4 regions of the Trichocoleus sp. DQ-A1 genome follow, and region 3 is predicted to be linked to each of the others. Evidence: predicted binding sites of a transcription regulator. Region 3 holds the regulator's gene; each other region holds the start of a gene.
What was found. Region 3 encodes NtcA, which controls nitrogen genes in cyanobacteria. Its sites were predicted from a motif close to TTTGTANNNNNNNNTACAAA; they were not measured.
Positions count from the first base shown of each region.

Region 1: urtA (urea ABC transporter substrate-binding protein) is a predicted target of NtcA. The motif match lies at 3,634-3,653, and genes of this name have one in related genera.
Region 2: NDI33_RS04095 (ChaB family protein) is a predicted target of NtcA. The motif match lies at 4,995-5,014, and genes of this name have one in related genera.
Region 4: NDI33_RS05975 (ChaB family protein) is a predicted target of NtcA. The motif match lies at 3,729-3,748, and genes of this name have one in related genera.

Region 1 is NZ_JAMPKE010000038.1:6,890-14,674, reverse strand. It holds gene holA (DNA polymerase III subunit delta) at 1-671, shown strand, start outside; gene NDI33_RS23730 (DUF4168 domain-containing protein) at 1,011-1,490, shown strand; gene ureE (urease accessory protein UreE) at 1,589-2,032, shown strand; gene NDI33_RS23720 (urease accessory protein UreF) at 2,179-2,880, shown strand; gene ureG (urease accessory protein UreG) at 2,984-3,601, shown strand; gene urtA (urea ABC transporter substrate-binding protein) at 3,742-5,076, shown strand; gene urtB (urea ABC transporter permease subunit UrtB) at 5,372-6,532, shown strand; gene urtC (urea ABC transporter permease subunit UrtC) at 6,596-7,726, shown strand; gene urtD (urea ABC transporter ATP-binding protein UrtD) at 7,701-7,785, shown strand, end outside.
Region 2 is NZ_JAMPKE010000002.1:387,621-395,405, reverse strand. It holds gene sufU (Fe-S cluster assembly sulfur transfer protein SufU) at 1-278, shown strand, start outside; gene NDI33_RS04115 (Ycf51 family protein) at 285-806, shown strand; gene NDI33_RS04110 (iron-containing alcohol dehydrogenase family protein) at 1,012-2,196, shown strand; gene NDI33_RS04105 (aspartate aminotransferase) at 2,334-3,551, shown strand; gene NDI33_RS04100 (hypothetical protein) at 3,601-4,152, opposite strand; gene NDI33_RS04095 (ChaB family protein) at 4,601-4,870, opposite strand; gene NDI33_RS04090 (right-handed parallel beta-helix repeat-containing protein) at 5,275-7,785, opposite strand, start outside.
Region 3 is NZ_JAMPKE010000043.1:33,376-41,160, reverse strand. It holds gene hisB (imidazoleglycerol-phosphate dehydratase HisB) at 47-691, opposite strand; gene fabI (enoyl-ACP reductase FabI) at 845-1,621, opposite strand; gene ntcA (global nitrogen regulator NtcA) at 2,001-2,672, shown strand; gene NDI33_RS24900 (DUF3084 domain-containing protein) at 2,918-4,519, shown strand; gene NDI33_RS24895 (pre-16S rRNA-processing nuclease YqgF) at 4,594-4,998, shown strand; gene NDI33_RS24890 (DUF3146 family protein) at 5,055-5,318, opposite strand; gene NDI33_RS24885 (GTP-binding protein) at 5,594-7,000, shown strand; gene NDI33_RS24880 (ankyrin repeat domain-containing protein) at 7,327-7,785, shown strand, end outside.
Region 4 is NZ_JAMPKE010000004.1:63,019-70,803, reverse strand. It holds gene NDI33_RS06005 (response regulator) at 1-1,169, opposite strand, end outside; gene NDI33_RS06000 (ATP-binding protein) at 1,325-1,582, opposite strand; gene NDI33_RS05995 (pentapeptide repeat-containing protein) at 1,986-2,435, shown strand; gene NDI33_RS05990 (SRPBCC family protein) at 2,504-3,091, opposite strand; gene NDI33_RS05985 (hypothetical protein) at 3,330-3,485, shown strand; gene NDI33_RS05980 (hypothetical protein) at 3,506-3,697, shown strand; gene NDI33_RS05975 (ChaB family protein) at 3,846-4,637, shown strand; gene rd (rubredoxin) at 4,853-5,017, shown strand; gene NDI33_RS05965 (NAD(P)/FAD-dependent oxidoreductase) at 5,069-6,337, shown strand; gene lpxD (UDP-3-O-(3-hydroxymyristoyl)glucosamine N-acyltransferase) at 6,454-7,503, shown strand; gene NDI33_RS05955 (WGxxGxxG family protein) at 7,674-7,785, shown strand, end outside.

The sequences.
Region 1 (7,785 bases), on a different contig from region 3:
ACCATGCTGATATTCGAGAATTTTCGCTCATCCCGCCCTGGAAAACTGAAGAACTGCTAAAAAAGGTGCGTCAGGTTGCCCAGCAAGTCGGTGTAAAACTAACCCCCGCAGCTGCCGAACTGTTAGCCCAATCTGTGGGAAATGATACCAGACAACTTTGGAACGAACTGGAAAAGTTGCAGGTTTACGCCGGTATCCCGAAGCCTCTTCCCACCGCTTCTGACCAGGCAGGCGTATCCCAAGACGCGATCGCCCTCGAAGTCGTTGCTACCCTAGTAACCTCTAACACCCAAAACAGCTTGCAGCTCGCATCGGCGATCGCCAAGGGGAATACCGCCCACGCCTGTTCGCTGGTTGCCGACTTAATCGGTCATAACGAACCCGCTTTGCGGATTGTCGCCACCCTCATCGGTCAATTTCGTACCTGGTTGTGGGTGAAACTGATGGTAGAGAGCGGTGAGCGAGATGAACGGGCGATCGCCACTGCGGCAGAAATCGGCAACCCCAAACGAATTTACTTTCTGCGCCAAGAAGTCAAAGACTTCTCTGTGCGTCAACTCACCTTAACCTTACCCTTACTCCTGGAATTGGAAGTCGCCCTCAAGCGAGGAGCTGACCCCATTTCAACGTTACAAATGAAAGTTATCGAACTGTGTCAATTGTATCAATGAAGGCATAAACACGTAGAGAGAATTCTTTCCTCCCTCCCTTTACACCTAGAGGTAGGGAGGAAAGCGCTACCTATACCACCCAATCGTTACAGCTTTGGTAACACCCCGCTTTTTATGCGAAAGTGTGGTAAAATCCTCACACTCATAATATCCGTAGTTAGTTGTAGATTACTACTCGATCCTTACTCCGTAGGGAGAAGGCTTCTGTTTTCTGAGGTACCAACACGAGATGTAAATCTACGAATGCCCATCTCTAGCTGGAACTTCTCACCCTTAAAACAGTTCAGAAAAAGTAATCCGTGTGTGTTTTGATTTTCTATTTTTTGGTCGCACTAGATCATGATGACTTTATACAGTTCACGTCGCTCTCTGAATCGAGTCTTATCTCAATGCCTGAGTGTTGGTACTCTCGCTGCTCTAAGTCTGTTGTTAGGTTTTGCACCCGGTCTATCCGAGCGCTCTCATAGCCTTGACTTTAGTTCTCAGGCATACGCTCAATCACCCTTCAGCTCTAAGGACTTAAGCAACTTCGCCAGGGCTGTTTTGGCGATGGAACCGGGTCGCCAAGCTGCCTATAACGAGATCAAAAGAATCGTGGGCAGCCCTCCAAATATTGCTTGCAGCCAGCCGAATAGCCTGCGATCGCTTCCAGGAAATGCCCAGGCCATTGCCATCAATTACTGCAAACAGTCTCAAAAGATTGTTGAGAGCAACGGTTTGTCCATTGGATTATTTAATCAAATTACGGTGGAGGCGCAAAAAAATTCGGAGGTAGCAGCACAGATAAAAAATGAAATGATCCGTCTGCAAGCTCAGTAAAAAATAAACTTTTGCTGACCCTGCTTGACTCGGATATTGATGTCATCTGTGCTGATGTTAGTAGCATCACCATAACTTGCTGACTAAAGATTCCAGTGATGCTAACGATAACGCAACGCTTTCCCGCCAATTTGGATGCATCGGTCAACTTTACTCTTTTTCTGACTGCCGAGGAGCGCACGCGCAGCCGCTATCGCTTTGAAACTGCTGAGGGACAAGCTTTGTATCTGCGCTTACCCAGAGGAACCGTGTTGCGCGATCGCGATCTCCTTCAATCTGAAATCGGTGATATCGTCGTGAGAATCGTGGCTAAACCGGAACCCGTTCTCACTGCGACTGCCCAGAAACCCCTCGATTTGCTGCGGGCGGCTTATCATCTAGGCAATCGCCATGTACCGATAGAAATTGCTGCCACTCATTTGCGGTTGTCTCCCGACCCCGTTTTAAAGTCAATGCTAGAACATCTGGGGATGGAGGTACGAGAGGAAATCTCGCCTTTTTATCCAGAAATGGGTGCCTATGGACACCATCATCACGCTTAGTTAATTGGGTAATCGGTAATGGGGGAGTTTTGAGTTTTGAGTTTTGATTTCTAGAAACGCGATAATCGCGTCTGAGTTTTAACGAGAACCGATACAAAACTCTAGGCTTCATCCTAAAACTCTTCCCCACTCCCTACCTACCAACAATGACCAACGAGCAATTACCGATTCCCCATTCTCCAGTTAACCTGCTGTGTCTTATGCAACTGGTGAGTCCCGCGTTGCCGGTAGGTGCTTATAGCTATTCCGAAGGGCTGGAAACCCTCGTCGATGCTGGTGTAATTGAGAACCTGCAACATCTGGGACACTGGCTCAAACAGGAACTGGGTTATGGGGCAATTCGGTTGGAAGCAGCGGTGATGATTCGGGGATATCGGGGGGCAATTGCCGGGGATTTAGAGGCTTTAAATTACTGGAATGTCTGGTTATCTGCTGCTAAGGAAACACAGGAGTTGCAAGCACAAAGTTGGCAGATGGGGCGATCGCTAATCCGATTGCTTTTGGAATTACAGCCGCAGGTTCGGTCAATGGTGGATGCAATTGGGAGTCCTTGTAATTATGCGATCGCTTTCGGCATTGCCACCGCCCATTGGCAAATCGACGCTGCATCTGCCCTCTTGGGCTACTTACACAGCTGGGCAACCAATTTGATCGCAGCCGGGGTCAAATTAATTCCCCTCGGACAAACGGCTGGGCAACAGCTACTCCTAGAACTACAACCCATCTTGATTCAGGCTGCCAAGGAAATTTTAGCGTTAGAAGATGACGCCCTGAGTAGTTGCGGCTGGGGATTAGCATTGGCGAGTATCGCTCACGAAACACAGTACACGCGCTTATTTCGGAGTTAAAAGAAATCGGCACAAAAACATATCGCTGGTAAAACCTGGGAATAGCTTATCGTTAATTGCCTTGCTACGATGAGCAATTAGCCATTCGCAATTCGCAAATTTTATGAATGCTTTTCGGGTTGGAGTTGCTGGCCCAGTGGGTTCGGGAAAAACTGCCTTAGTCGAAGCCTTGTGTAAGGCGATGCGGCAAAAATATCAAATTGCTGTGGTCACGAATGATATTTATACTCAGGAAGATGCCCAGTTTTTAGTGCGGAGTCACGCCTTGGAAAGCGATCGCATCCTTGGCGTCGAAACTGGCGGCTGTCCCCATACTGCCATCCGCGAAGACGCTTCCATGAACATCGCCGCCATTGAACAAATGGAACAGCGATTTCCCGATTTAGACTTAGTGTTTTTAGAAAGTGGCGGCGATAACTTAGCGGCTACCTTCAGCCCAGAACTGGTAGACTTGACAATTTACGTCATTGATGTTGCAGCCGGTGACAAAATTCCGCGCAAAGGTGGTCCCGGAATTACTAAATCCGATCTTTTAGCAATCAACAAAATTGATCTTGCTCCTCAAGTGGGAGCAGATTTAGGGGTCATGGAACGCGATGCGCGGAGGATGCGGGGAGAAAAACCCTTTATCTTTACGAATTTGAAGACTCAGCAAGGATTAACGGCTGTGGTGGACTTTATCCGCCTAAATCTGGGCGAAATTTCAGAAACCGCAAGCTGACCTTTCCGAAAGCTGTTCCAAAAATTCGATTCTTTGTATCATTGATAACAATTCTTTCCCAGAACATCGCTCTAATATCACTGCTTAACTGTATATGTTCTCTATCATTGGGCTGATTCAGCCAGGAGTACGGTAACGGTATGGCAAGGCGATTAGGGCGACGTAAATTTCTTCTATACGGTTCTGCTACTCTGGGAACCAGTATTCTTCTCAAAGCTTGTAGCAGCACTCCCACTTCCACCTCTGAGACTGCCAGCCCAACGGCTGCGTCTCCCTCTCCCAGCGCGACATCCGTTGCGGCTGCCGGTGCAGGAAACACCATCAAAGTCGGGATTCTGCACTCTCGCAGCGGCACGATGGCGATTAGCGAAAACAGCGTTGTAGATGCCGAACTGTTGGCAATTGAGGAGATTAATAAAGCCGGTGGCGTCCTCGGCAAGCAAATTCAAGCAATTGAGGAAGATGGTCAATCCGACTGGCCTACTTTTGCAGAGAAAGCGAGAAAGCTAATCGATCAGGATAAAGTTGTCACCGTTTTCGGCTGCTGGACTTCCGCCAGCCGCAAAGCAGTGCTGCCAGTATTTGAAGAAAAAGGTCATATGCTCTGGTATCCCGTGCAATACGAGGGTCAAGAGTGTTCCAAAAATATTTTCTATACGGGTGCTGCCCCCAACCAACAAATCGAGCCAGCAGTCGATTGGCTCTTGCAGAATAAAGGTAAAAAATTCTTCCTAGTTGGCTCAGATTACGTTTTTCCGCGTACCGCGAATACGATTATTAAAGAGCAGTTAAAGGCAAAAGGCGGCGAAACCGTCGGGGAAGATTACTTACCCCTAGGCAATACAGAAGTTACGCCCATCATCACTAAAATTAAAGCGGCTCTGCCTGAGGGAGGGGTCATTTTTAATACCCTGAATGGAGATAGTAATGTGGCTTTCTTCAAGCAGATGCAAGGTGCAGGATTAGGGCCAGATAAATACCCCGTAATGTCTGTCAGTATTGCCGAAGAAGAAGTCAAGGCAATTGGCACAGAATATCTCAAAGGCCAATATGCCGCATGGAATTACTTCCAAACGGTAGATACCCCGGCGAATAAAAAATTTGTCGAAGCTTTTAAGGCAAAATACGGTCCAGATCGGGTAACAAATGACCCGATGGAAGCAGCTTACATTGCTGTTTATCTGTGGAAACAAGCTGTCGAGAAAGCAAAAACCGCTGACGATTTAGAGGCAGTGCGAAAGGCTGCGGTTGGTCAGAAGTTTGAGGCTCCAGAAGGCACTGTAACGATGGAAAGTAACCATCACATTTCTAAGTTTGTACGGCTAGGTGAAGTCGCAGATGATGGTCTCTTTAAGATTGTCTATGAGACGAAATCAGCAGTGAAGCCAGTTCCTTGGAACCAATTCGTTGCTGCAACTAAGGGTTTGGGATGCGACTGGTCAGATTCCAAAAAAGGTGGTCAGTACAAAATTTAAGCGGTTAAAAATTAGTCCTTAGTTATTAGTCGTCAATCTTGAGAAGATTGGTTGGGTTTCGTTACCTGATGGTGTTGGCTAATTAAGAACCTAACCCCCCATCCCCCTTCCCTATGAGGGAAGGGGGAGTCTGGAAGCCTCTTCCCTACAAGGGTAGAGTTTGGGGTGGGGAGAGGTCAAAAATTAATGCCAACAGCATCCGTTACCTCAACCCAACCTAGGGGATTTGAAAGCTAATAACTAATGACTCACGATCCATGACTAATGACCCATGATTAATGGCTGAGGAAGCGGTGTGATAGCAGGATTGCTGGATGGGATTTTTAATGGAATTAGCATCGGCGCGGTTTTGTTAATTTCAGCGCTGGGACTAGCCATTGTCTTTGGACTCATGGGTGTCATTAACTTAGCTCACGGTGAGTTGATGATGCTAGGAGCCTACACAACGTTTGTTGTACAAAATGGCTTCAAAATATTGGGTAAGCCTTGGTCTGAAACCTATATTGTTTTTGCGCTAATTTTGGCTTTCCTGGTGACAGCAGGTGTGGGATTAGTTCTGGAACGGGGAGTGATTCGTTATCTTTACGGACGCCCGCTAGAAACCCTGTTAGCAACTTGGGGCGTTAGTCTGATTTTGCAGCAATTCGCTCGCAGTGTTAGCTGGGTGTTAGTCATTGGCATTGGGATATTTTGCCTTTTGTTTTTTGGCGCTTTTTGGATTCTGTCCCGCCGCTCAGATTTTGAGCGTATTCGTAACTGGGTAATTGCAATCATGTTGCCGATATCTCTAGGCGTTGCAAGTGCCACAAGTGCAGTTTTGGGACAAACTTATAAATTGGCTGTCACCAAGCCTTGGTTTGGCGCTCAAAATGTAGACGTGACGGCACCCAACTGGTTACGAGGAGGATTGCGGCTGGGTACGTTGCAGATGCCCTATACGCGGCTATTTATTATTGCGCTAACCATTGTTTGTGTTGCTGGAATTTATGTATTTTTGCAACGGTCTTCATGGGGCTTAAGAATTCGCTCGGTCATGCAGAATCGTAGTATGAGTGCTTGTTTAGGAATTCCTACTGCCAAAGTTGATGCCATTACATTTGCTTTGGGTTCTGGATTGGCTGGAATTGCCGGTTGTGCGATTAGTTTGCTGGGTTCAGTGGGACCAAATACAGGGCAGAACTACATCGTCGATACATTTATGGTGGTTGTTGTCGGTGGCGTCGGTAAGCTGGTGGGCAGTATTGTGGCAGCGATGGGAATTGGCACGATTAACTACTTAATCAGTTCTAAAGTCTTAGTGCCGATGGTGGCACCGATAAAGCCTTTAGTGGATTTCTTTGAGTTTTTCGGCACAACCAGTATGGCGAAGGTGATGGTATTCGCCTTAATTATTGCGTTCCTTCAGGTGCGTCCAGGAGGGATTTTTCCACAGAAGGGACGTAGCGTTGATGCTTAAACAAAGACAATCGAGTAGAGGCTCAAGGCGATGATTTTGGATGCGGTTCTTGAAGTTAAGGGCATGAAGCAGCAACGTAGACGAGCGGTGCTGATGGAAGTGGGGATAACGATTGCGATCGCTCTCCTCCTCATTTTCATAATGCCAGCAGTTCTCACAGGCTTTCGTCTCAACTTGCTAGCACGATTTTTGGCGTTAGCGATCGCTGCCCTCGGCATTGATTTAATTTGGGGCTATACGGGTATGCTCAGTTTGGGGCATGGTGTATTTTTTGCGCTCGGTGGCTATGCCTTGGCAATGCACTTGCAATTAGCTCCTCTCAAGAACGGTTTACCAGAATTTATGAGCCTCTTCGGCATTACAGACCTACCTTGGTTCTGGAAGCCGTTTTATTCGTTTAGTTTTGCCGCCGCAGCCGTTGTGATAATTCCGGCTGTATTAGCCGCAATATTGGGTTATTTAGTATTTCGCAACCGGATTCGGGGCGTTTACTTCTCAATTTTGACCCAAGCAGCGACGATTGTATTTTTTAATTTCTTCAACGGGCAGCAGGGATTTTTTAACGGCACCAATGGTTTAACCAATTTCAAAACATTATTAGGGGCAACAGTCAGTGATAGTCAGACGCAATTTGTTTTCTACGCGCTAACAGTCTTATTTTTGGCAGGTGCTTATGCTTTGTGCCGGTGGCTGACTAGCGATCGCTTTGGACGAGTTCTGGTTGCGATTCGGGATGATGAGAGCCGGATGCGCTTTTCTGGCTATAATCCCACTGGATTTAAAGTTGTGGTGTTTGCGATTTCCGCTGCTCTGGCTGGAATTGGGGGTGCTTTATTCACCCTTCAATCGGGTTTAATTTCACCGAAAGCAATGGATATTGCTTTTTCGATTGAAATGGTAATTTGGGTAGCCGTGGGAGGTCGTGCCAGCTTAATCGGAGCCATATTTGGGGCGCTATTAGTCAACTTTGCCAAAAGTCTTTTGAGCGAGCAATTTCCAGGTATTTGGGTATTTTTCCAGGGAGCATTATTCCTAATTGTGGTAACAGTTCTTCCCGATGGTGTAGTCGGTTGGCTACGCTATCAAGGTTTCCAGCGCCTGCTGACACTTCTAGGGCGGAAGCAGATGGCAACCTATCCCAGCCTTGAAGAAGACCCAGAGGTACAGCATGAACGCGAAAATATTAGAAACTGAAAATTTAACGGTGAATTTTGATGGTTTTAAAGCACTGAACCATCTGAATTTCAGCATGG
Region 2 (7,785 bases), on a different contig from region 3:
CGATCGCAATGGCTTCTGCTGACTTGATGGCGGATGCTTTGCGGGGAAAGAAAGTAGATGTAGCGCTGGAAATGGTGGAACGCTTCCAAAACATGATGAAAGGGGAAGCCGAGTTCCCCAAAGAGCAACGCAAGCTCAATGTGATGCAAGGCGTTTCTCAGTTTCCAGTTCGGATCAAATGTGCTAACCTCACCTGGCATACTTTAAAAGCTGCCTTAGAATCACCCAATGGCAATCAGCCAAATGGGTTCGTCAGTAATGAAAAGGAAGACGCTTAAGTTGCCATGTTAACGACTACTTTTTTTCTAGAACTAGCCAAATGGTCGGCGGTTCTTACCATCGCCAGTGCAGTTGTAACCGTGCTGGGGTTTATTTTCAAATGGGGCATTCGGTTTCGGTTGGTAGGTAGCACTGGATTTATGGGTGTGCTAACAGCGGGTTTATTTTCTTTGAGTTTAGTACCGCTTACCCATACCGCAGTTCCAGGTTCTGTGCACTATAAGTTGGTTTATGACACTGGCGGGGCGCAAACGGTGATTTCTGTGCCGCCAACGATTTCCAATGCACAATTAGATGCAACGATGCGTCAAGCTGCCAGCGACTTGTACTCTTATGGTCGTTTAGGTCGGGCAAAAGACAATTTACTGACCATTCGGGTACGTACCGTTATTCATCCCTCCCCTGGCGTTTCTAAACCGCTTTACTTGGGTGAGGTGAGGCGATCGCTAGCCATCCGGGATGATGAACAGCTTAACGTCCAAGTCTTCCCAGAAAACCTGGCACAATTGCCAAAGTCTACCGCGTAATTACGGATCTTTCTCGACTTTCTCTACATTGGGATTTTCAGAGTCGAAGCGAGGCGGAGCCTAGAAACGAGTGCCTAGAAACGAGTGTTAAATAGGCTGCTGCCTCCCCCAATTACGACAGTAAAGTTATTAGAAAAATTTGTTATAAATTCTTTCATAAGCAGTATTGAGCAATTCCCTTCTTTAGACTAAAATGGTTGATTCTATGCCCAATCAATCCTTGCCAGAGTTGTCTACTCAAACCGCTCCTTCGTTATTTTCGCTGATGGTGGCTCCCGGTCGGGTGCTACGCGGTCAGAGGGCGCTGGAACAAGCGGGAGAAGCGATCGCGACTTTTGGGCGGCGTCCCTTGGTTGTAGGGGGCGATCGCACGCTGTCCGTCACGCTACCCCGATTGCAGCTTGCCCTAAAACAGCAAAAGACAGACATTGCCCAGGCATCGTACAGCCCAGATTGCAGTACGCGATCGCTTGAATCTCTGCGGAAAGCTGTCACCGACCATCAAGCCGACGTAATTATTGGCATCGGCGGTGGCAAAGCATTAGACACCGCAAAACTACTGGCTCATCAATGCCAGTTGCCAGTCGTCACAATTCCCACTTCAGGGGCGACCTGCGCTGCTTGGACAGCCCTTTCCAACGTCTATTCCGACGAAGGGGCATTTTTGTATGATGTCAGTCTCGATCGATGCCCGGATTTGCTAGTGCTGGATTACGAGTTAATCCAGACTGCACCGCAACGCACCTTAATTGCCGGGATTGGCGACGCCTTGGCGAAGTGGTACGAAGCTTCTGTCAGCAGCGGTCACTCCGACCAAACTTTGATGATTGCCGCCGTGCAACAAGCGCGAGTGCTGCGGGATATTCTCTTCCAAAAAGCCGCAGCAGCGCTGAAAGAACCGGGCAGTGAAGTTTGGCGAGAAGTCGTAGATGCCTCAGTTTTACTTGCCGGTGTCATCGGTGGTTTAGGGGGTGCCCAGTGTCGTACCGTCGCCGCCCACGCCGTCCATAATGGTTTGACCCATATCCCCGCTGCCCACGGTGCCATACATGGTGAGAAAGTCGCCTATGGCATTCTCGTCCAGTTACGGTTAGAAGAAATGCTGCAAAGCAACCAACTCGCAGCAACCGCAAGGCAACAGTTATTGAAGTTTTACGCCGAAATTGGACTGCCTCAAACTTTGGATGATTTGGGTTTGGGAAATATTACACTGGGAGAATTTCGGCAAGCTGCTGAAATTGCCTGTGCCCCTAACTCGGATATCCACCGGCTACCCTTCCGGGTGGTGCCCGAACAGCTGATGGCGGCAATGGTGTCCACAACCGCACCCGTTGAGGTAGGGCGTCCAAATCTGGGGCTGACCTCAGCGGCGAATCATAATGATGTTTGAATTTCAAAAATTGCAGGTTTAAACGCATTGAAGGTTGAAGAATCTCAAAAGTTGAAAGTTTTAATCAACCTGCCAATCTCCAACCTGCAATCCTGCCTGCCAACCTGCTTTCCTTGCCAACTTTCCTGCCTTAACCAATGACGTTAGATTGGATTAGCCCAGCGGAACGCCTGCAATCACTGCCCCCTTATGTATTTGCCCGTCTGGATGAACTCAAAGCCAGGGCACGCGAACAAGGGCTGGATTTAATTGACTTGGGGATGGGGAATCCAGATGGCCCAGCGCCTCAGCCAGTGATAGACGCCGCGATCGCAGCGTTGCAAAATCCACTCAATCACGGCTATCCCCCCTTTGAAGGGACTCTCAGCTTCCGCCGCGCCATCACTAACTGGTACGGGCGTCGCTATAATGTTGACCTCGATCCAGATAGCGAAGCCTTGCCGCTACTCGGTTCTAAGGAAGGGCTGACTCACCTCGCCTTTGCCTACATCAACCCAGGCGATGTGATTCTGGTACCCAGTCCCTCTTATCCCCCACATTTTCGCGGGCCAGCGATCGCTGGGGGCAAAATTCACCCGCTGATTCTCAAACCCGAAAATGACTGGTTGATCGATCTCGGTGACATTCCCGATGATGTAGCCCAACAAGCAAAGATTCTCTATTTCAACTATCCCAGCAATCCTACTGGCGCAACCGCACCCCGCGAGTTCTTCAAAGATATCGTTGCTTTTGCCAAGAAGCACGAAATCTTACTCGTACATGACTTGTGCTACGCAGAATTAGCTTTTGATGGTTATCAACCAACCAGCTTGTTAGAAATTCCAGGGGCGAAGGAAATCGGCGTCGAGTTTCATACCCTGTCTAAAACTTACAACATGGCAGGCTGGCGCGTCGGCTTTGTCGTAGGCAACCAACACATCATTCAAGGGTTGCGGACACTCAAAACCAATCTGGATTATGGCATCTTTGCCGCCTTGCAATCTGCCGCCGAAACCGCCTTACAGCTTCCAGATGTTTATGTAAATCAGGTCTGCGATCGCTATCGCCGTCGCCGCGATTTTCTGATCGAGGGATTTGCTGAGTTGGGTTGGACAGTTCCCAAGCCAAAAGCCACCATGTACCTGTGGGTTCCGTGTCCGGTAGGGATGACCTCAACGGATTTTGCCCTCTCTGTCTTGCAGCAGACGGGCGTGGTCGTGACTCCCGGAAATGCCTTTGGTTTGGGTGGCGAGGGGTATGTGCGGGTGAGTTTGATTGCCGAATGCGATCGCTTAGCTGAAGCTTTGCGGCGTTTCAAAGAAGCTAATATCCGCTATTCATCCGAAAATGAGGGCGCGTTTATCAAACAGGGATAAAACATTCAAGCTTCAATTCTTGGATTTTATCTTTAATTTGGAAATGTCTCTACTTCAAAGTAAACGCTTTGGTTTCTGTTACCCTACCACCACCTACCTTGTCATAAACCGTTAGCTGAATTTGGTAAGTTCCCGGTTGAATTTTAGGAGTTGTATTAACAGTGCCATTGGGAGAGGCTGCTACATCATCTTTTAAAGCTGTATGTCCTTTTTCTCCAATTAAGCTCTTTTTCACCAAAATAACTTCGCCCTTGGCATTTTTAACTTCCATATCCATATCTAGCCAGTTTTTCCCATCCTGACCTTTCTTAAATTTGCCAACATTGAGCAAGACTAGCTGAACATCTTCTCCCCTTTTATAAACTCCATCATTAACCGGCACAACTTTTTTATCGGGAGTTTTTCTGACCAAAAAAGATTTTTCAAACTTCAGTTGAGAAGAAGTCGGTTTAGAGGTAGTTGCAGTCTGGGATGTAGGAGATTTTGGGGAAGGAGAAGCCTGAGAAGTAGTAGAGTTTTCACCTCCACCACAACCACTGACCAGCGCCATTGAAAACACGACAAGACCTGTTAACAATACATTATTTAATGTTTTTTTCATAATGTTCTCCCTGTTGATTTTTTTTGAACCTAGTTATTTGATAAACGATGAGTTGAGGTAGTTAACACAGTTGAGCTAACTACAACCATAAATTATCATAATTTATTCAAATTTATCTTTTGGGCGTAGTGGCTTTAGCAACTAGCGACGCGAACAATTGCTTTCAGACGGCACTTTGGTAATTCTCTATTGAATGCACTCCGGTTTAACCGCACCTTGTGAACCTAGAGGGACAGGGATTAAAGATTCTCCCTTCTCCGCCCACGGAGAAGGGCTAGGGGTGAGGTTCCATCTGATGGTGTTCATCTCTACATCGTTCGCTACACTTGAAACGATTCGTTTTACTGCAAATTAAGCGTAGACCTATAGGCAAAAGGCGGTCTGTGACCTGCACAGACCGCCTTCCATTGTCAATCAATCTAAAGTATTGCTACTTACTTAAAGGCGTTTAATTGCCGCCAGACTGGACAGCGGCGCGAGTTACGGGATTTGAATTGTCTTCGTTTATCATTTCAGGAGTCCGCTCCCACTCGCCATTTTCACCTTGACGGTATTCGCTTTTGATGGTATTCCACGCAACTTTGCGGGCAGATTCTTCGTCCATCCCGTCTTCTTGGGCACTCTTAAATGCAGCCTGGAAAATCTGCTGAGCTGCCTCAGGCAGTGCTTGTACTTCTGAAGGTAAGTTATTAACTTGTTGATCTGGTTGCTCGGTCATAAACTACTCCTATTATTTTTGCCTGGGATCATCTTAGAAAGCCAGATGTACGAATTCCTCTTCCCAGGATGTAGTTATGGCTGCTCGATATACCTATCTGAGGTATTATCTTATGTAAAGTAATTTTGTATTTACATATACAAAACTTTGCCCCAAATCATCTGCTTGCAAATACAGTGGTTTAGCTCTCCGACTTGTTAGAGAACTCAGTGGACTCGGATTCACGAATCATTGAGGATTGCTATAGATGAGATGGAGCCGCTACCTAGTTCGCTGCTAAAGCGAGTTCAAAGCTTGGAAGCAAACAAATACCAATTCACTTTATGGCTCGAATCTCACCTGAAAAGGGGAGTTGGAGGATCTAATGTGTAATTCCACAAAAGTGAACTGGTATCATTTACCGACTAAGGGAAACCACAAGTTCCAGCCGGTACAGTGGTTCCAGACCAATTGCTGAGGTCACTGGTAGAAATATTATTTGTAGACAGCGTTCCCGTTTCTATCTGGATCGCTCCTCCAAAACTGTCATTTAAGAAAAAGTTGCCAATCGTATTATTGCGGGGTTGCAGACAAATTGTATCGCCAGAACCGCTGGTTATTGCTTCGAGATCCCCGATGGCTCCGCCTGTTAAGGTGTTAAGCCGGACTCCAGCAAAGATTTTGGCAGTATCGTAGCTGTTGAGGGAAAACCCGGTAAAAGCATTATCAATAATTTGATTCGATTCACTGAGGAGTTGAAGTTGGGCATTTCCATTGATGCTGGTGAATATTCCGTAAAATCCATTTTTAGAAATTTGCTGATTGTTAGAAATATTGACTGTTCCTATCGCTGCATCGGAAAGTGCGATATTCACTCCATTATCTTGATTTTCAGCAATGGTGCTATTGGTAATGTTGAAGGTTCCAGAGGTGTTATTTGAGAGAAGTATCCCAATTCCATAAAACCCGTTTTTAGAAATTTGAGTATTAGTGATATTAAACGTTCCAGTCGCGCTATCGTTTAGCTTGATAGAAATTCCATCAAATTGATTGCCTGAGATTGTGCTGTTGGCAATCTCAAATGTCCCCAAAGTATTGGATTCAAGTTCAATATTAATGCCACTAAATTGATTTGCAGTTATTTGGTTATTAGTCAGAGTAAAGGTTCCGGAAGCACTCTCGAACAGTTTTACCTCGACTCCGTCGGCGATGCTCCCGAAGCTGTTACTGCCAGTAATCGTATTCTCTGAGATATTAAAGGTTCCAGTTGCAGTATTGCGAAGTTCAAGATTGATGCCGTCCCCTTCGTTAGCTAAAGCACCATTGTTGGCGATCGTGTTTTTGACAAGAATTAGGTTAACTTGCCCCTGATTATTGTTGAGGGAAAAGCCTTCCAAAGCAGAATTTGCGATCGCGTTGTCTTGAATTAGTATCTGGCCGGTCACGTTCTCAAGTGAGATGCCCTCACCAGCAGAATTCGCGATCGCGTTGTCTCGAATAATCGCATTGCTAATGTTGTTTCCAGCGATGCCAGAACCAGTAGTTGTGGTGATAGCGAAACCTGAAAGCGTTGTCGTGTTCCCCATTGTGACCGTTCCAGTCACGTCTGCCAGTACCCCCGCATTAGATAAGGGTAATTGTAGATTGCCGAGTTCCACGGTATCTATACGCTGCACAGGGCCAGTTGAAAGCACCTGCACTTGGTCGGGAATCTTGAAAGCAGGAACCCCAGGATTTGTCCCTGGTTGCACGTAGACAATATCATTGGATTGAGCCACAGCCAAAGCTTCCGCAACCGTTGCAGTCGGATTCTCGAACGTGCCGTTCCCGGTTCCAATTCCTAAATTGACGTGTCGAAATCTCCACGGTTGACCCGTCGTGGGATTCGTAACAAACACCGTATCTTGCACACTGAAAGATTCAGATTCCGACTGTTCATCGACTACAATATTCGCGTTTCGGGTCACAGATTCCCCCAGACGCGCCAGAACTCGATCTTCTTTTCTTATCCCTCTCGGACGAGTGCCGGGAAAATTCGCCCCGACACTCAGCACCAAATTCGTACCAAAAGTGGCGTCATTTGAGAGCAATAGTCCCAGCCTGAAAGTGTCAGTAGGACGCGCTTCCAACCGAGTCCGCCAGCCCAAAATCTCTGCACTGCCTGGGGCATCATAATAATAAAGTCCGGCATAGCCTCGGAGGTCGCCGGTTCGACCGATTTGGGCAATTTTTACGCCAGCTTCAACATCAAACCCTGCCATCGCCGCTTCAAAATTGCGATCGCGTTGAAGTTGTTGATTTCTAGTTTGACCCAAGAAATTACCCTGAAAGAAAGGGTCTGAAAACGATAAACCTGTAGAAAAAACCCTCTCTTGGGTCAGTTGGCGGGTATCTCCAACCGGAATGTAAGCATTCGCGCGAATATCCCAGTTTTCTCCTAAGCTTTCAAACCCAGCACCCAGTTGATTAAAGTTGCTATTACCCGTGTCGCGGGTATCGAAGGCGACATAGCCGCCCAAGATCCGGTTATCTTTGGCACTATAAAAGCGATGTCCTAAAACAATATTGCTGCTTATATGAGAATCTTCCGTTAACAACAGCAATCGACCTTCTAAGAAGGTGAGGTTGTCTGAGTTTTGCCATAGGGGAACAAAGCCTCCAATGCTACCAAAAGAACTTTCATAACCCACACCAGAACCAGTGGTAAATTCAGCGCCGATCCGGGGCAGAAATCGTTGAGAACGAACTCGATCTGATGGTGCTGTTTGTTTAGTGGCAGCGCTAATCTCTTCTGTAGGATCGGCGTTTTCTGGGGTTAGTATTTCTTGGAGTAACCCTGCTTCGCGCAAAGTCCGAGGAGGTGTTTTTACTTCTGCTAAAGGTTGAGAAATCTCAACCTCCAATGTCTCTGGGGAAGGTACGGTTTTGGGACCAGA
Region 3 (7,785 bases):
TTCCCCAACTCTCATTGCCTTGATCGGGGTGTATCTGCAAAGAAACCTATAACACACCTTTAGAACTGGGGATCGTACCGCCACGACGGGGATCGACTTCGATTGCCATGCGGAGCGATCGCGCAAACGCTTTGAACGTCGCTTCAATAATGTGGTGCGAATTAATTCCATCGAGTTGGCGAATGTGCAGCGTCATCTGGCTGTGATTGACCAACGCCACAAAAAATTCCCGCACTAGCTGAGTGTCATAAGTCCCGACTCGCTGAGTCGGAATCTCCAAGCCATAGCTGAGGTGGGGGCGTCCGGAAAAATCTAACGCTACCTGAACCAACGCTTCATCGAGAGGGGCGAGGAAATTCCCAAATCGGACAATTCCTTTGCGATCGCCCAGTGCTTGATGCAACGCCATTCCTAGGGTAATTCCCACATCTTCATTGGTATGGTGGTCATCAATTTCCAAGTCTCCCGTCGCGGCTACATCCAAATCAATCAGGCTGTGAGAGGCGATTTGATGCAGCATATGGTCTAAAAACGGAATGCCAGTTTTTGCATTGCAAGTGCCATTCCCGTCTAATTTGACGGTGACGATAACATCCGTTTCGCCCGTCTTGCGGGGAACCCTTGCCATGCGAGGAGACAAAAGCTGTTCAATGCTTGGAGAAGGTGTAAATTGGCGATCGCGTGCCTGCATCGCAGATGCTCACTCAAGAAAATAAAGTTAAGTTTATTATCCTACGTTACTGAGCATTTGGGAGACGCGAAAGCCTTAAAAATGCAAAATTAAAAATTAAAAATTAGCAGAATCTTTGCTTTTTAATTTTTAATTTTTAATGTTTGATTCTTTTTACATCCCCATAATCTCGTATCCCGCATCGACATACAGCACCTGACCTGTAATGCCACTTGCCAAATCGCTACACAAGAAAGCAGCCGCATTTCCCACTTCTTTCTGAGTTACAGTGCGTCGCAGCGGTGCCACTTCCTCAACGTGATGGATCATATCCAGAATGCCACCTACCGCCGACGATGCCAAAGTACGGATGGGACCCGCCGAAATTGCATTCACGCGAATATTCTGCGGTCCTAATTCAGATGCCAGGTAACGGACACTCATTTCCAGTCCAGACTTGGCAATTCCCATCACGTTGTAGTTGGGGATCACCTTAACGCCGCCTAGATAAGTCAGCGTGACAATGCTGCCACCTTCTGTCATCAGTGGTTTTGCTGACCCAGCAAGTTGTACCAGCGAATAGGTACTAATTTCTAGAGCTTGGGTGAAGCCAGCACGAGTAGTGGTACTAAAATCACCTGATAAATCTTCCTTGTTCGCAAAAGCAAGACAATGGATCACGATGTCTAGCTTGCCCCACTTATCGCGGATGGCGTCAAATGTAGACTGAATTTGGGTCTCATTCTGGACATCGCAGGGTAAAAATAAGCTGGGGTTGAGGGGTTCTACCAACTCTGCCACTTTTTTTTCAAAGCGGCCTCGGTCGTCTGGCAGGTAAGTTACTCCTAGATTCGCACCCGCTTGGTGCAGTTGCTGAGCAATCCCCCAGGCGATCGATCGATTGTTGGCAATGCCGGTGACAAGGGCGTTTTTTCCGGTTAAATCTAGCATAAATGTCGATTTTGAAGGCAATATTAGAGGATATCCGATTTAGGGGAGTATTCAAGATCGCGATCGCCCGGAGCAAGGCTGTCTAGTACGGGTAAGGAGCGTGCCTCCTTACTCACCATGCATCCCACCCGATAGCGCAGATACTGTCAAGATATCAACATTTTCCGTCATAATCTTACTTGCCTTGAGCAGGGAGAGAACTAAAGAAGGTAGCCGGGGAAACTACTTTAAAATTTTGTATCAAATAGCACAAAAACCGCTTGGAAGTCAGTTTATCTGTGTCTAATGTCAGAAAACTCTCATAGTTGTTTTGCTATGGTTAAAGTTCCTCCGACAGAAAGTTGCAGAAGTCTGTAGGGCAGCATTTAGGAAAAAGGAAGTGGCAGTGACGCAAGATAGACCGCTAGCAGCTGTGTTCCGTCAACTGGGAGGTGGGGCGTTTCCACCCGTGGTGGAAACTTTTGAGCGGGGCAAGACGATCTTTTTCCCAGGAGACCCGGCTGAACGGGTATACTTTTTGCTCAAAGGTGCAGTAAAGCTGTCTCGCGTGTATGAAGCTGGGGAAGAAATTACCGTGGCGCTGCTGCGAGAAAACAGCGTTTTTGGAGTACTGTCCTTAATTACAGGGCATCGTTCGGATCGGTTTTATCACGCTGTAGCATTTACGCCAGTGGAGCTGCTTTCGGCACCGATCGATCAGGTAGAGCAATCGCTCAAGGATAATCCAGAGCTATCGATGTTGATGCTGCGGGGGCTTTCTTCGCGCATTTTGCAAACAGAAATGATGATTGAGACATTAGCTCACCGAGATATGGGATCGCGCTTGGTGAGTTTTCTGTTGATTCTGTGCCGTGATTTTGGCGTTCCTACCGCCAATGGAATTACGATCGATCTGAAGCTTTCTCACCAAGCGATCGCTGAAGCAATTGGCTCCACTAGGGTAACAGTCACCCGCTTACTGGGAGATTTGCGGGAGGAAAAAATGATTTCTATCCACAAGAAAAAAATTACGGTACACAACCCAGTTACACTGAGTCAGCAGTTTACTTGAAAACAGCTAGAGGCTCTGGTCAGGTTGTCGGTTAGGTTGTCGGTTAAAACGGTATGGTAGCTCAGCAGGTTATCAAGTTTTAACATTTAGTCGGGGTTGAGTTAAAAGGTCTCAGGTTTTAAGCGGATAGTTTTCAACCTTCCAACCTTTAACCTTTCCGATTTCACCTTCGATCTTTAATTCCTGTTAACCCTTTCTCTAGCCTGCAATGCGATAGGCTGTAACTGGAATGACTGTAGCAGACAATGACCGACAGTGCGCTCTTCCTAATTTTGTCTATTTTAGTGTTGGGAAGCGTCATCGCAACGGTAGGCGATCGCATTGGCACGCGCGTGGGAAAAGCACGCCTGTCGTTGTTCAATCTGCGTCCCCGCAAAACAGCTGTTTTGGTAACGATTCTGACGGGGCTAACGATTTCTGCCTCAACACTAACAATCATCTTCGCGACCAGCGAACAATTGCGGATTGGAGTTTTTAGACTTCAAGAAGTGCAGAAAAAACTCAAGACAGCAAGTAAGGATATTGCTAAAGCGAACGAGCAGAAACGGAAAACCGAAAGCGAACTTGCTAAAACCGCCGCCCAAAAAGAGCAAGTCGAAAAGGAACTCGCTCAAGCTCGCACCCAGCAATCTGTCGCTCAGCAGCGCTTAGATGCGATTAATCGATCTTTGGCAGCTGCGCTGGCTAAACAAGGCCAGACGGAGGCGCAACTAAATCAAACTCAAAGCGAACTGAGTCGGGTCGCCAGCAGCTTTCAGCAAACCCAAAAACAGCTGACCTCTGTCTCTGGGCAAGCGAAGACGCTACGTTCGGAAATCCAACAACTTCAAGCAGAACGCCAAGAATTGCTCCAGCAGCGAAATCAAGTCAGAGCTGAAATTACTGAATTCAAAGCGAAAGTGACTCAGCGCGACCAAAAAATTGCCCAGCAAGACCGAGCAATTAGCCAACGCGATGAGCAAATTCTCAAGCGGGATCAAGCCCTTGTCGAACTTGATGAGAAACTTGCTGCCTTTCGGAAGAGCCTGAGCGATCGCGATGAGCAAATTGCCCAGCGAGACAAAGCCTTATCTCTACTTGACAACAAAATTTCTCAACGAGATGAGGTGATTGCCCAGCGAGAAAATCGCCTTAAAGAACTCGAAAAACAACAAGCTTCCCTAGAGCAGGAAGTGGCAACCTTAGAACAGTATTACCAGTCTTATCAAACTTTGCGTCAGGGTAGTCTGGCACTGCTGCGCGGTCAGGTTCTGGCGGCTGGCGTTTTTCGTATTGTCGAGCCAGCCGCAGCCCGACAGGTCATTGAGCAGCTGTTACGGGAAGCGAATCGGACAGCGATTAAAGCGACCCAACCCGGTCTCAACAAGGTGGCGAACGAACGGGTCGTGCAAATTACAGAGGCACAAGTAGAGCAACTGATCAACCAGATTCAGGATGGTCGAAACTATGTAGTCCGAGTTTTTTCGGCTGGTAACTATGTCCAGGGAGAAAAGCAGGTACAAGTCTTTGCAGACGCCGCACCCAATCAAGTTGTATTCCGCACTGGTGAAGTCGTAGCAACGACATCTGCCGATCCTTCAAACATGACCGACCAACAAATTCGGCAGCGGATTGACCTGCTGCTTGGAGCATCCCAGTTCCGAGCTACTCGCGCGGGGATTTTGGGCGATACAGTTCAGGTTGGCGATAATCGAATTGTTAGCTTGATTCGGTTTATCGAGCAGTTGAAAAAGCACAATAAGCCGATTTCTCTGAAAGCGGTCGTGGCTGAGGACGCCTATATTGCCGGACCCATGAAATTAAATTTGGAGGCGGTTGAAGACGGAGAAGTTGTGGTCAGGATGTAATTTATTAGTCATTAGTGATGAGATGATGACTAATGGCAATTAACCATTTGTAAATTAGCGATTAGCCAATTCAGATGATTTTAGGGTTCGATCCAGGGCGCGATAAGTGTGGTTTAGCCGTAGTGGGGAAAGACAATTCTCTGCATTACCACCAGGTTGTACCAGCAGAAGCAGCGATCGCAACGATCCTTGACTTATGTGAAGAGTACCCAATTGATACTCTGGTGATGGGCGATCAAACCACTTCCAAAAGTTGGAAAAAGAAACTTCAGCAATTTCCAACGTCGGTGCCAATTGTCCTGGTAGATGAGCGCTACAGTACATTGGAAGCACGCGATCGCTATTGGCAAATGTACCCTCCCCAAGGTTTAGGACGCCTGATTCCCCAAGGGATGCGGAGTCTACCCCGACCAATCGATGACATTGTTGCCATCCTCCTCATCGAAAGATACATGAAGCAACGAGAGACGAGGAACTAGGAAACTCTGTCATTCTTAACTTTCTTAATTTAAACTGAACTCAAAACTCAAAACTTTTAAAGTTCCGCCCGGATCGTAAACGCATAGTCCCCTCCAGGCTCTAGCTGGTAATCTTTCTGTTCTAAAAATCGACCCAGAGGTTCCTGAATTAAAGCGCGTCCCAAAGAAGGTGTCACCGACAATTGACCCTGTCGGAAACACCACTGGAACTGCCATTCATATTCTGCCGCCGTGACTTCCCCTGCTAGAAAGCCCCGTTGCCAGGAAAGATGGGTAATTCGGACGTGGGCAGTAGTTTGAGGTAAACGCTTAGAACTCACAATCGCTGTGCCGATCAAATACCTTCATTCAGCAACAATACTAAACTTATTGCGATCGCCTTCGAGATAACATCATTCTCACAGCTGATACTGAGCTGGCACGAACCGAGTAAAAATATCCCTCTGGATATGGAAAGTGCCAGACTAGATCGGTATTGACTAGGATGAAAGAAGAGTAACATCTGAGCAAAAAAGGTGCAATTTTGAGTCGTTTATCGTCTGACCGAACCCCAAATGCCAGCCAGTTCCCTTCACAAACCCCGGACGCGACAGATTTGGATCGGGAACTAGATAACGCCATTTTGAGCTTTGATGACATCCAAGCAGAACTGAATTACAAAAAGGCGCAAAATGCTCTGCGAGACTTGGTAGATAACCTGGATCTCACTCCTCAAGAGCGGACGGGACTGGAATCCGAGATTAATGATTTGGCAACGATGCTGGAGAAGCTAGATCGCTCAGTCGTCCAGATTGCCGCCTTTGGGATGGTGGGACGGGGTAAATCTTCAGTACTGAACGCCTTATTAGGTCAGAACGTGTTTGAAACGGGACCGCTTCATGGCGTCACCCGCACCCATCAAGGTGCCAGCTGGCAACTGACTCAGGAGAATGAGACGGGAAGCGTCAGCGATATCCTACGAGTCACGCTGCCGAGTGCGGGCAATTCCCAAATCGAGCTAATTGACACCCCTGGAATTGACGAAGTAGACGGAGAAACCCGCGAAACCTTAGCCAGACAAGTTGCCAGACAAGCAGACTTGCTGCTGTTTGTCATTTCGGGCGACATGAACAAGGTGGAATACGAGGCGCTCTCGCAATTGCGGGAAGTCGGTAAACCGATGTTGCTGGTATTTAACAAAATTGACCAGTATCCGGATGCCGACCGGATGGCGATTTATCGCAAAATTCGGGATGAACGGGTGCGGGAATTGCTCTCACCGGATGAAATTGTAATGGTTGCTGCCTCTCCCCTGGTGGCGCAGGCGGTTCGCCGTCCTGACGGAACGAGGGCAGTGCAGCGACGACCGGGAACGCCCCAAGTTCTGGATTTGAAGCTGAAAATTCTGGAAATTTTGCACCGAGAAGGCAAGGCTTTGGTAGCGCTCAACACCATGCTGTATGCCGATGATGTGAACGAACAGATGATTGCTAGGAAGATGCAGATTCGCGATGAAAGTGCGAATCAGATCATCTGGAAAGGGGTGATGACGAAGGCAGTTGCGATCGCCCTCAACCCGGTCACGGTTGTCGATCTTCTCAGCGGTGCCGTCATCGACGTGGCAATGATTCTCACCTTATCTAAACTCTACGGCATCCCCATGACCCAGCCGGGAGCGGTGGGACTGCTACAAAAAATTGCCATCAGTATGGGCGGAATTAGTGCTAGCGAACTTTTGGCAACTTTGGGACTGAGTTCCCTGAAAAGTCTCTTAGGACTCTCCGCACCCGCAACGGGTGGGGTGTCTTTAGGTCCCTATCTATCAGTTGCCGTGACTCAGGCAGGTGTTTCAGGGGTTTCTTCTTACGGGATTGGACAAGTCACTAAGACTTACTTGGCGAACGGCGCTTCCTGGGGTCCCGATGGCCCAAAAGCCGTGGTAAGTCGCATTCTGACTTCACTGGATGAAGCCTCAATTTTGAATCGGATTAAGAATGAGTTGAGTGCAAAGTTAGTGAATTAAAACAAGCGATCGCTCTTTTTAAAAACAAGCGATCGCTTGTTTTTTATTACTTGAAATTCATCTAATTCGATTTATAAACACATCGATCAGTGCAACTGATCGATGTGTTTTATTTAGCTCGAATATACTTATAATAAAATGCTTGTTTTGTGCATGTTAAAGTCATAATATAGTAATTGTATTTGTCTGACTAGACGTTGTAGTTGGAGCGCGGAGGACAATGTCCTCTGCGCGAGTTCCAGAAAAGGTACTAAAAAGCAAATCAAAATATAGATATTATAAATAAATTGTAAACTCTCTTTTTTCCAACCTCTATAGCAAAAAGAATGGAAGATAAGTCTTTATTAGATGATATTAACCAAGCTTTCTCAGCCTTCAAAAAGCCTTTGATCATCCCTATTCTTCCAAAAAAGGGAGTTATTGAGGGTGAATATTTAGCGATTCAGCGAGATTTTGGTGAAGTTTTAAAAGATGAAATGAGCGACGAGCAATGCTCAATGATGATCTGTGATTACTCGCTCATTTCGGATGAAGCTTTGTGTTACTTTCTCCCCAGGCTAGCCAGAAGTGTTTTGCAAGAGAGAGGTTTTTCAGACTTATTTTGCAGCCGAATTGAAAAAATCAATGAGATTTTCCTAAATCGAGAGCAAAAAGCTATACTGAATCGCCTTATTATTACCCTTAAAGATATTGAAAAAGAATTAGAACTAGAGGAAAAGCATGAACTAGAACAGTCTTGGGCAGACTGGGAAGAGTCTTTAGGACAAAGTCAGAATGAAAATGAC
Region 4 (7,785 bases), on a different contig from region 3:
TTGGGTTGTTTTTCTTCATCCCGAACGAGAGTCCAGCGACTTGCAACGATAATATTTTTCCCGTCTTTTGTGACTTGATGCAATTCACCCTGCCACTCGTTTTCTTGGGCAAGAATATTCTGATTTTTTTGGAGTTGTGGTGAAATTTCCTTGTATAAAAGTTGATTAGCATTCTTACCAAAAACTTCTTCTGTCTTCCATCCGTACAAACGTTCAGCCCCTTTGTTCCAAAATAGGATTTGGTTGTTCAGGTCTCGGACGAGAATTGCATCGGTTGTAATATCAAGCAAAGCCGCTTGTTCTTGGATTTTCCGATCTGCCTGTTTGCGCTCGGTGATGTCAAGGACAAAACCGACAACGTTTGGTTGAGATGGTTCCATCAGCGCTGCACCAATCATCACTGGAACGCGACGACCATCTTTGGAAATAAATTCTTTCTCGTAGGGAGTACAATTGCCAGAACTGAGGAATTGTGCGATCGCGTCTTCGTCTAAATGGCGATATTCGGGCGGAGTAATTTCATCCCAACGCAAACCTCCCGTTGGCAGTTCCTCCCGCTCATATCCCACCATCTGTAGAAAGGCATCATTCGCTTCGGTAATATTGCCCCGAAAATCTGCGAAAATAATCCCAATGATATTCGATTCAACCAAGCATCTAAATCGAGCTTCGCTTTCCTGGAGCGCTATAAATGCTTGCTCTCGTTCTGCTTCTGCTTGTTTGCGTTCGCATATCTCCTGTTCTAAACGTATATTTTGATCTATCAGTTTTTTGGTCAAGCAACGCAGGCGCAGGTGGATGCTGACACGGGCTAAAACTTCTTCATGCTGGAGCGGTTTAGTAATGTAATCTACCGCCCCAAGATTCAACCCTTTGACCTTATCCACTGTCTCACTCAGCGCGGTCATAAAAATTACGGGAATATCTTGAGTTACTTGATTCGCTTTTAGGCGGCGGCAAGTTTCAAACCCATCTATTCCGGGCATGAGTACATCTAACAAAATTAGGTCGGGTGAAGCATACTCGGCACTTTCAATTGCACTTTCGCCATCTTCAGCCACTAAAACTTGGAAGCCGGAATGAGCCAGGAAATCGAACAGCATTCCCAAATTGGTAGGAGTGTCATCAACGATTAAGATAACTCCTTTTTCAACCGTATCAACACTCATTCATACCTCTTAAATTCTGTAATAAACTATAAGACTTGTTTCTCTTTAAAACCTTACCGAATTGACAAAATGGGTAGTATACGGAATCAACTGCCGATCCAACCCCTCAAGGTAAGCGATCGCTCTACGACGCCTCTAAAATCGTCTTTCCTTGCCTAGATCGAGCAAGTCTGCGATTTCCTTGGCAGGTGGAGGGTACTCTTGACTTTGAATGCGCCACTCATCAGTTGAACTAATTGACAGCGAATTGCCAATTTTAATCCGGTTCCTTTTGCATCCGGTGTAATACCAATTCCTGTATCTGCCACCTGAAACTGGGTTCTCTCCGTTTGGTAGCCCACTTTGAAAGTTATAACGCCAATTTCTGTAAACTTGACTGCATTGCGAAGTAAGTTAATTAAAACTTGCCGCAACTAGATCGCCTCGCGTCTGAGGATGGGTTTATAAACTTCCTTTAATCAAGAGGATTTACCAATTCCTAACCGCATTTTTAAAGGGTTCCTTTTTTCCCTTCATCTGGACTGCAAGCAATCCACCTTTGTATAGATTTTAAGATATTTTTCCTTATTTAAAATTACACCAAATCGTCAAGAAGCGTAACGAATTTATAAATCTTTTAGCTTTTGATAACCGAAACTTTTGTTTGTATTCTTAGTATTAAAAATTTGTTAAATTTTCAAGGTTTATTGCAAACGTCATATAAGAAACAGTTTTAAATGATTTAACCAACCCAATTGGATAGACAAATGTGGCGGTTTTCTTTCTCCTCAGAGATAACGCCTCGCTGGATAATAAGCTTAGGAGGCGAAAAACGTCATGAAACTCACAATACTGGTTGCCGCCGCTTTATCGGTGCCGCTATGGCTGGCGACGCCCGTACAAGCGGCAAATATGGGGCACGTCAAACGATTGCTGGAAACGAAAGAATGCGTAGGGTGCGACCTTTCCGGTGCTGATTTAAGCGGTGCCGACTTGAGAGAAGCGAACCTGCAACGGGCTAACTTAAGGAAAGCCAACCTAACCGGAGCCAATCTGGCTGGTGCTAACTTATACGTAGCGGACTTAGATCGCGCCCAGCTCAGAAACGCTAACTTACAAAATGCCATCCTAAGATTTACGCGCTTAACGGATGCCAACTTAGAAGGTGCTGACCTGCAAAAAGCGACTTTGAGATTTGCAAACTTGACAGGTGCCAAGCTGAGAAATGCAAACTTGCTTGGGGCTGACTTAAACAGTGCTAATTTATACCAGACAGATATCCGATGAAGGATTCTGCCTGGTATCGTTATCCCCGATCATCCAGGTGCATTTGGAATTAAACGCGATCGCCTCTTTTAACTGCCGCACATCACCTGGCGCATAGTTCGCATATTCACAGGCAGTTCTAGCTGCATTGCCTGTTCGATGAAAATTGACGGCACTGGGATATTGGGCGTTGCTTTTACTGTATAGGTGAGCAAAGTGCCATTCTCGTAATCTTGCAAACTTAAGTCAGCACAGAAATCGGTAAAAGTACCTTTTTCCAAGCGAAAATGAATTTCCTGCTGCACGATCTCAGACACACTCAGATAAGCCTCAACCTGAAGACTGAGAAACAGGAAAGTTTTCGTGGCAACTTGGTAAACACTCTTGGAACTCGTCCCTTCCGGTAAGCCAACAGGCGAGGAGACGTTGGAGTGCAGTACCTCAGAGTGAGTAACATCTGGGAAATATTGCACCCAACGGGGATAGTCTGTCACTTGTTGCCAAACGCGCGATCGCTCGATTGGCAAATACATTTGGGCAGTAACAGCACCCCCCCAAGTAGAACGCAATTGCGTTTCTATCAAAATCTCACCTTGCAAAAGCGCCGTTGAGTATCTCTTGCTCAGCGACAAGTCTGAGGCGGCATCCATCGAGTCCGACGGAAAAAGTATACTCATACTGACTCAGCTACTCCTCAATCAATAGTAATTCGATGTCAAGCTAACACAGGTTGTCTCGGACGTGGAAGGCAAGGTATGTTGGCTAATCTCCTAATTTGATCCTACATCGCTGTTTCAGCAACTCAGTATGTAACAATGATGACCATAATTCCTCAAGCATGTCAGGAGCCAAGGAACGTGAGTTGCTCTCCCAACCCAGGCACCGCAATTTTGTTGTATCGCTGGCATTGCTTTAGTGATTACAGCGATTATCGTGGTGCTGAAAGGATCGGGCGTTCTGAAGCAGCTTCCTGACTACGTCATCTGGGCGTTAGTTCTCTTTACCTTGGTTGCTGCCTCGGCGGCATTTGCAGCTTGGGCGGACGTAGCCGATGGCAATATTCTGTTTTAACCATTTATTTGGTCGAGTCTGTGAGCCAAACTCCTAACCCTGAAACCCTGATTTCTTCTATTTTTGCCAGTGTTGTAGGGCTGACAATTGCGGTGTATCTGTTGCGAGGATTTGGAATTCTCACGTTCATCCCTGGCGGCGTTATCTGGATATTAATTTTGCTTTCAATTGCGAGTGGGATTACTTACGGCGTTCAGCGCACTCGCCGATAATTGCTTTCTTTTTCAAAGTTTGTTAAGTCATTTAGTATCTTTAAATACATTTAATATCAACCTTCGGGGCGATTCGCTGGAATTGTCATGTTCGCTATTCTCCAAGAGAAATTAACAAAAATTAAAAAACAAATTTCAGGAGAAGTGAATGACCGCGACAAACCCAACTACACAGCCAAGTGTTTCCACAGTAGAACGCAGTATCTCAGCCGTTTTCAAAGAGCGCGAACAAATTGAGAAAGTGATTCACCGCTTGCTCGATCGGGGGATTTCCCGCGACGATATTTCAGTAATCGGCAAAAACTTTCATTCCGAAACTCGCATTGCTGGATTCATCACCAAAAAAGATGTGATTTTAGGCGGGCTGAGAAGCGGCGGCATCTTTGGTTCCTTGTTTGGTTCAGCCCTTGGCTTGCTGACTGGTGTGGGAGTGCTGTTCATTCCTTTTGTAGGTTCAGTCGTCGCGGCAGGACCCATTGGTGCGGCGTTGCTGGGTGCAGCGAGTGGTGCTTTAGCGGGTGCAGCGGGCGCTGGTTTAGTTTCTGCTTTGGTCGCTTTGGGAATGCCAGAAGACAAAGCTGCCATTTATCAAACTCGCGTCGAAGCTGGAGATTTTCTGGTAGTTGTAGAAGTCTCTGCCAATCAATCCGGTGAAATTCAGCTGCTGCTAGAAAGTGCTGGTGGCGAAGAAGTGCATACCAGCGAAACCACATTACCCCGCAAACGCGCTGGGAAACTGGAAAGTCCTAGCGATTTGTCCCCGGAAGTTCGTTCTCACCTCTCAGAGGATGCTCAAAGGACATTTATCGCCAATTACAACAAAGCGCTAGAAGACTCTGGCGATGAATCCAAAGCCGAACATCATGCCTGGGATGTTGTTTCTGAACAATTTGAACAAGATGAACACGGCTTTTGGTCGAAGGCTAAAGCAAAGCTCTAGCAACTGGGCGGTTGAAAGTGCGTCTACAAGAGAATTAACCTGCTGGCGTGGGTTTCAAAACTTTTGATTCGGCTTAAGGCAAGTGCGATTCAGCGATAGTCCTTGGCTCAAAACTTAAGTTTCTCGAAGATGAACAATGGGTTCTGCAAAAGCCGATGTAATTTCGATTACGTCGGCTTTTAGTATTATGTAGAGGCAAATGTTAAGGAGCGATAATGAAGAAGTATATATGTACAGTTTGCAACTACATCTACGACCCACAACAAGGCGACCCAGATAGCGGTATCCAACCGGGTACGGCATTTGAAGATATCCCGGAAGACTGGGTATGTCCTACGTGTGGAGCCACAAAAGGGGATTTTGAACCATACGACGGGTAGGGAGATGATATCGCATCTGTACGGAAAATATTCCGTGAAATCGGCAATAGCTTGATTGTGCAACCTTTAAAAGTAGTAGTGATTGGCGGTGGGGCAGCGGGTTTTTTTGGTGCAATTACCTGTGCCGAAACTTATCCCCAGGCGCAAGTAATTTTGTTAGAAGCAGGACGACAACCCTTATCTAAAGTTCGGATTTCTGGCGGCGGGCGATGCAATGTTACTCATGCTTGCTTTGACCCGGCTGGTTTAGTGCAATATTACCCCAGAGGTGGGAAAGCACTTCGGGGGGCTTTTAGTCGTTTCCAAGCTAAAGATACAGTCGTTTGGTTTAGCGATCGCGGCGTCCAATTGAAAACTGAACCGGATGGACGGATGTTTCCAATTACAGATAGTTCCGAAACTATTGTGGATTGTCTGTTTGAGGCAGCAAGGGCATCTGGAGTGCAGATTCGCAGGGGAACACCTGTTGATAAGATTTTCCGGCAAGTGACTTCATTGAATCAACCACTCGACACCGGCTTTGAGATCCAGTTGAAGTCAGGAGAGATCCTCAAGTGCGATCGCATTCTCCTCGCTACCGGCAGCAATCCCCAAGGCTACCGCTGGGCAAAAACTTTAGGACACACGATTGAACCACCCGTTCCCTCTCTATTCACCTTTACGATTTCCGACCCCCGGTTGCAAGATTTAGCCGGAGTCAGCGTGGAAAGTTCGCGGCTGCGTTTAGGTGTCGGTAAAACTCAGTTAGAACAAATCGGGCCATTACTGATTACCCACTGGGGTTTGAGTGGGCCTGCTGCCTTGAAACTGTCTGCTTGGGCGGCTAGAATGCTGCACGATTGCAATTATCGAACAACGTTGCAAATTAATTGGCTACCCCAGTACAACCCGGAAAAGCTGCGGGAAATGCTTTTGGCGGTCAAGTCCCAATTGCCCCAACGCGCCATTTCTACCAGTTGTCCGCTGCCCTTACCTCGACGCCTCTGGCAGAGTTTAATTGCTGCTGTGGGGATTAGTGGGGAACAGCGTTGGGCGGAATTATCTAATAAAGTTCTCAATCAGCTAATTCAAGAACTTTCCGAGGGTAAGTACCAAATTCAGGGGAAGGGTGTCTTTAAGGAAGAATTCGTTACCTGTGGCGGCGTCAACTTAAAGGAAGTGAACTTTAAGACAATGGAAAGCCGCATCTGTCCCGGACTTTACTTTGCCGGAGAAATCCTCGATATTGACGGCGTCACGGGTGGCTTTAACTTTCAGAGTGCCTGGACGACTGCTTACTTAGCGGGTCAGGCAATGGGCAACGAAGAAATTAAAAATTAAAAATTAAAAATTAAAAACCCAAAAATTTAATTTTTAATTGTGTCTTGGCGGTGCGAATACTTGATGAATCTCTTGTATAGCTGCCAATTCATTTACAGTTGTCCATGAATATGCCGATGAAATTTCACGAAATTGTCGAAAAACTGGGTGCTGCTGCCGCCTGCAATAGTTTGACCTCAAATACAGATTGCAACCCAGAAATTACGGGAGTAGCACCCGTCGATGAGGCTGCCATTGGCACACTCAGCTACATAGAGGGTGCGAAATTTGCGGCTTTTGTGGGAAAAACCTTTGCCAGTGCCTTAATTTTACCGCCGGATGAAAAGCTACAAGCACAAGCATCTGAGCGGGGAATTGCCTGGATTGCGGTATCCGATCCGCGATTAATGTTTGCCGCAGCGATCGCTCTTTTCTATAAACCCTTCCGTCCAGCGCCTGGAATCCATCCCACCGCAGTCATTCATCCCGACGCCAAAATTGGTCAAGATGTTTACATCGGCGCTCATGCAGTCATTGAGGCGGGTACAGAGATTGGAAATGCCGTCATCATTCACCCGAATGTAGTCATTTACCCAGACGTGCAGATAGGCGATCGCACTGTATTACACGCTAATTGTTCTATCCACGAACGCACCCGCATCGGTGCAGATTGCGTCATTCATAGCGGTGCTGTCCTCGGTGCGGAAGGCTTTGGGTTTGTCCCCACTCCGACTGGCTGGTTCAAAATGGAGCAGTCTGGCTACACTGTTCTGGAAGATGGCGTCGAAGTGGGTTGCAATAGCACCATTGACCGCCCCGCTGTGGGAGAAACCCGTGTCGCCCACAACACCAAAATTGATAACTTGGTGCATATCGGTCACGGCTGTAAGGTAGGCTCCAACTGCGCCTTAGCCGGACAGGTAGGGATGGCAGGCGGCGTTACTGTTGGCAATCGCGTGCTATTAGCCGGACAGGTAGGGATTGCCAATCAAGCGCATATTGGAGATGGCGCGATCGCGACCGCCAAAGCAGGCATCCACAATGATATTGAACCTGGTGCCATTGTTACTGGCGTCCCAGCGATTCCCCACAAAGTATTCCTAAAAGCAGCAGCCATCTACCATCGTCTTCCAGAGATGTATCAAACTCTCAGGCAGCTACAACGACACCTAGGAGACAAGAAATAAAATTTACAGAAATGTATATACGGCTTTAGCCGTATATATTCATCTCCTGTAAAAGGCTTTTTCTATCTCTTGAGTGATAACAAACACAAGCAGGAGTTTCCAGCTATAGAGGGATTTGGATTCTCTTGATACTCGTATAAATTAAGAGTAACAAAAGAGGAGATTCACCCATGAAAAATTCAAACTTGTCTAAACTAATGAGTGCTGGTGTTCTTGCAGCTAGCGTCGCTCTGGTTCCCATGACCCTACCTGCTTCTGCCCAGACTGATACGACTACATCTC